Regions from separate parts of the Sphaerisporangium sp. B11E5 genome, predicted to be linked through region 2. Evidence: predicted binding sites of a transcription regulator. Region 2 holds the regulator's gene; the other holds the start of a gene.
What was found. The regulator HrcA, encoded in region 2, represses chaperone genes, less so after heat shock. The targets are predictions, from matches to a motif close to TTGGCACTCTCNNNNNGAGAGTGCCAA.
Positions count from the first base shown of each region.

Region 1: groES (co-chaperone GroES) is a predicted target of HrcA. The motif match lies at 1,572-1,598, and genes of this name have one in related genera.

Region 1 is NZ_JBDPMD010000005.1:275,221-277,683, forward strand. It holds gene groL (chaperonin GroEL) at 1-1,055, opposite strand, end outside; gene groES (co-chaperone GroES) at 1,166-1,480, opposite strand; gene ABGB17_RS07850 (class I SAM-dependent methyltransferase) at 1,768-2,463, shown strand, end outside.
Region 2 is NZ_JBDPMD010000014.1:13,448-15,910, reverse strand. It holds gene dnaJ (molecular chaperone DnaJ) at 1-548, opposite strand, end outside; gene hrcA (heat-inducible transcriptional repressor HrcA) at 548-1,555, opposite strand; gene ABGB17_RS15805 (hypothetical protein) at 1,739-2,463, shown strand, end outside.

The DNA.
Region 1 (2,463 bases), on a different contig from region 2:
TCGATGGCGTACTGGATCTCACGCACGCGGTCGGAGATGGCCTGGGGGTCGCCCGCGCCGTCCACGATGGTGGTGTTGTCCTTGTCCACCACGATGCGGCGGGCGGTGCCGAGCACCTCGAGGCCGACGTTCTCCAGCTTGAGGCCGAGCTCCTCGGAGACCACCTGGCCGCCGGTGAGGATGGCCATGTCCTGGAGCATCGCCTTGCGGCGGTCACCGAAACCGGGGGCCTTGACGGCCACGGAGGTGAACGTGCCGCGGATCTTGTTGGTGACCAGGACGGCCAGGGCCTCGCCCTCGATGTCCTCGGCGACCACGAACAGCGGCTTCTTGGTCTGCGCGACCTTCTCCAGCAGCGGGAGGAACCCGGCGATGGAGGAGATCTTGCCGAGGTGCAGCAGGACGTAGGCGTCCTCCAGCACGGCCTCCATGCGCTCGGGGTCGGTCACCATGTACGGCGACAGGTACCCCTTGTCGAACTGGAGTCCCTCGGTGAACTCCAGCTCAAGGCCCATGGTGTTGGACTCTTCGACGGTGATGACACCGTCCTTGCCCACCTTGTCGAACGCCTCGGCGATCAGCTCGCCGATCTTGGCGTCCTGCGCGGAGATGGTCGCGACGTTCGCGATCTCCTTCTTGTCCTCGACGGTGCGGGCACGCTCGAGGAGGCGGTCGCTCACCGTGCGCGCGGCGATGTCGATGCCGCGCTTGAGGCTGAGCGGCGAGGCGCCCGCGGCGACGTTGCGCAGACCCTCGCGCACCATGGCCTGGGCGAGCACCGTAGCGGTGGTGGTGCCGTCACCGGCGATGTCGTTGGTCTTCGTCGCCACTTCCTTGGCGAGCTGCGCGCCGAGGTTCTCGTACGGCTTGTCGAGCTCGACCTCACGGGCGATGGTGACACCATCGTTGGTGATGGTGGGGGCACCGAACTTCTTGTCGATGACGACGTTCCGCCCGCGCGGCCCAAGGGTCACCTTGACGGCGTCCGCGAGGGCGTTCACGCCGCGCTCAAGCGCGCGGCGGGCGTCCTCGTCGAACTCCAGGATCTTCGGCATTTAAGGTCCTCTCACTGCATCAGAGCCCCGGGCCTTCGGCGAAGTACCCGGGGCTTGATACGCGTTTTCTGTAAGGCTCCGTGGAGATGGCCGCTTACGCGCCCGGGGCTTTACTTCTCGATGATCGCGAGAACGTCGCGGGCGGAGAGCACCAGGTACTCCTCACCGCCGTACTTGACCTCGGTACCGCCGTACTTGCTGTAGAGAACGACGTCCCCTTCCTTGACGTCGAGCGGGATGCGCTTCTCGCCGTCCTCGTCCCAGTTGCCGGGGCCCACCGCGAGGACCTTGCCCTCTTGCGGCTTCTCCTTGGCGGTGTCCGGGATGACAAGACCGGAAGCGGTCGTCTGCTCGGCCTCAAGCGGCTGGACCACGATGCGGTCGCCGAGCGGCTTAACGGGAACCTTGGTGGCGGTCGTCACGATCGGACCTCCCCTTCAGATATGTGATGACGAGCTGAAGAGGCGACCAGCGGCCTGCCGTCGCGGGTGTCAGACCTGCCTCGTCGCATTATGTCTGGCACTCTCACTAGCCGAGTGCCAACACTGAACAGTATGCAAGGGCGCCGACACAGTCAACACGGACAGGCCGTCCCAGGTCAGTGCGCTCAACGGTACCCCCGCCAACAGAACGTTCCTCGCGTGAAATGTCCGCTCAAGGCAGGCCGTGACCTGCTCTTGGCTCCCCCGCGGTGCCGGTAGCGTCAGCAAGCGTGGACCTTGACGCTTTCCGCGAACTTCTGACCCCGCACGGCCGGAAAGCGCTGGCGGACGCGGAGCGCACGGTGGCGGAGGGCGCGGACGCGGTCGCCGCGGCGGTGGCGCTGCGCAGGACGTACCCCGCCGGGCTCGCCGGCGCCGCGCTCACCCAGGCGCGGCTGCGGGCCCGCGCCGCCGCGAAGTTCGGGGCGGACGCCGCGGTGATGTACTTCACCCCGGACGGGCTGGAGCAGGCGACCCGGGCCGAGGTGGCGGCGCACCGCGCCCGCCGGTTCGGGCCGGGCGACCGGGTGGCCGACGCCTGCTGCGGCGTCGGCGGCGACCTGCTCGCGCTGGCCCGCGCCGGGTGCCGGGTCGACGCGGTGGACCGCGACCCGCTCACCGTGGAGGCCGCCCGCGCCAACGCCGCCGCCCTCGGCCTGTCCGGCCTGGTGACCGTGACGGTGGGCGACGCCGCGGCGGTGACTCCCGAGCGGTACGACGCGCTGTTCGCCGACCCCGGACGGCGCACCACCGGCAGGCGCGTCTTCGACCCCCAGGCCTACTCGCCGCCGTGGCCGGACGTGCTCGCCCTCGCCGCCCGCGCCAGGGGCGCGTGCCTGAAGGTGGCGCCCGGCGTGCCGTACGAGGTGCTGCCGCCGGGGGCGGAGGCCGAGTGGGTGTCCTGGCGCGGCGAGGTCAAGGAGGCC
Region 2 (2,463 bases):
GTCATGACCTGACCGAGGAACGAGCGGGTCACCTGGGAGATCTCGCCGCGGCCGTGACACATGTCGCAGGTGTCGGGGTGGGTGCCCGAGGCGGCGCCGGAGCCGTGGCAGACCTCGCACAGGACGGCGGTGTCCACGACGAGCTCGCGGGTGGTGCCGAACGCCGACTCGGCGAGGTCCAGCTCCACGCGGATGGTGGCGTTGCGGCCACGCCGCGCCCGCGAGCGCGGCCCGCGCGCCCCCGCGCCACCGCCGAAGAAGGCGTCCATGATGTCGCTGAACGGGAACCCCGCGCCGAACCCGGCACCGGCCCCCCCGGGGCTGCCGCCCCCGCCGAACGGGTCGGCGCCGAGATCGAACATCTGGCGCTTGTTGGGGTCCGACAGGACCTCGTACGCCTGGTTGATCTCCTTGAAACGCTCCTGCGTCTCAGGGTCGGGGTTCAGGTCGGGGTGCAGCTCCCGCGCCAGGCGGCGATACGCCTTCTTGATCTCGTCCTGTCCGGCGTCGCGGCGGACGCCGAGGATGGCGTAATAGTCGCGCGCCACTAGGACCCCGCCAGAATCTGGCCGACATAGCGTGCCACTGCGCGCACCGCTCCCATGGTCACCGGGTAGTCCATTCGCGTCGGGCCCAGCACTCCGAGCCGGGCCAGTTCATTGTCGCCCGAACCGTATCCGGCGGCGACGATGGAAGTGCCGTGAAGGCCGGAATAGGGGTTCTCCGAGCCGATGCGCACCGTCACCGAGGAGTCGCTGGCCTCCCCGAGCAGGCGCATCAGCACGACCTGTTCCTCAAGTGCCTCCAGCACGTCGCGCAGGCCGACGGTGAAGTCGGCCGTGAGGTTGGCCGTGCCGGCGAAGACGATCTTCTCGTCGTGCCGGTCCACGAGCGTGTCCAGCAGGACGGACGTTATCGTGCCCGCCATCGGCCGGTCGTCCTCGGGGAGGCGCTCGTGCAGGTCGGCCACCGTCTCGGGCACGCGGCTCAGCGCGCAGCCGTCCAGGCACGCGTTGAGCACGGCCCTCAGGTGGGCGATGCGGTCGTCCTCGACCATGTCGGGAAGGTCCACGACCCGCTGCTCGACCCGCCCGGTGTTGGTGATCAGGACCAGCATGATGCGCCGCTCCGACAACGGCACCAACTCGACGTGCCGCACCGTGGAACGGGTCAGCGAGGGGTACTGCACCACCGCGACCTGCCGGGTGAGCTGCGCGAGCAGCCGCACCGTGCGCGTCACGACGTCGTCGAGGTCGACGGCCCCGGCGAGGAAGGTCTCGATCGCGCGGCGCTCGGCCGCCGACAGCGGCTTGATCTGGGACAGCCGGTCGACGAACAACCGGTAGCCCTTGTCGGTGGGCACCCGCCCCGCGCTGGTGTGGGGCTGGGCGATGTAGCCCTGCTCCTCCAGCACCGCCATGTCGTTGCGTACGGTGGCCGGCGAGACGCCGAGGTTGTGCCGCTCCGCCAACGCCTTGGACCCGACGGGTTCGTTGGTGGACACGTAGTCCTCGACGACGGCGCGCAGAACCGCCAGCTTGCGATCATCGAGCAACGTGCTCACCTCCTGCCTGCTCCGTGCCTGCGTGAACGTCTGGCCTGGCACTCAGTGTTCCCGAGTGCCAAGTGTACGGCTCCTGCCGACACGGTGCGATAACCTGCGGGGCACAGCCCGGGAGCGGCATCCCGACAAGCGGGTTGCTATCGGCCGGCAAGTGACATGGTCCACACTTTCGACATGACCGAGAACACCCCCCGGCCCGAGGACGCGACGTCGCAGATCCCGCGCCCCTACCCCTTCGGCGAGCAGGCCGCACCCGGCTCGTCCCCTTACGGCGCCCAGGGAACCCCTTCCTACGGCGCTCAGGCGGGCGGCGGCTCCGGCGATCGTCCGCCCTTCGGCTCCTCGCCCGGCGGTCAGGGGTACCCCCCGCCGCCCGGCGGCGGCCCCGGCCCCTACGGCCCTCCTCCCGGGCAGGGCTACGGCGGGCAGCCCGGCGGGTACGGCGCGCCCTCCCCCGGGTACGGCCCGCCACCCGGCGGGCAGGGCTACGGCCCTCCTCCCGGCCAGGGCTACGGTGGCCCGTCCTACGGCGCGCCGTCCCCCGGCTACGGCGCTCCCCCGTCGACCGGCGGCCAGGTGCGGCCCCGGCTGCTGTGGATCTTCCTGGCGTGGATCGTCGCGGTGGTCTGCGTCGGCATCGGCGTCGCCGGTTTCGCCGGGGGCCTGTTCAAGACCCTCGACGACGCGGCACCCGACAAGACGTTCCAGAGCGGCGGCAGTGTCGTGGCCGCGGTGGACCCCGCCGAGAGGCCCGCCCTGTACGCCTCGTCGTCCGGCCCGGCCAACGTGACGTGCATCGCCGAGAGCACCGCCACGGGCCGCAAGGCCAAGCTGACCAACCCGGCGACCGCGCAGACCATCACCGCCGACGGGCGCCTGTGGGAGCTGCTGTTCGACAT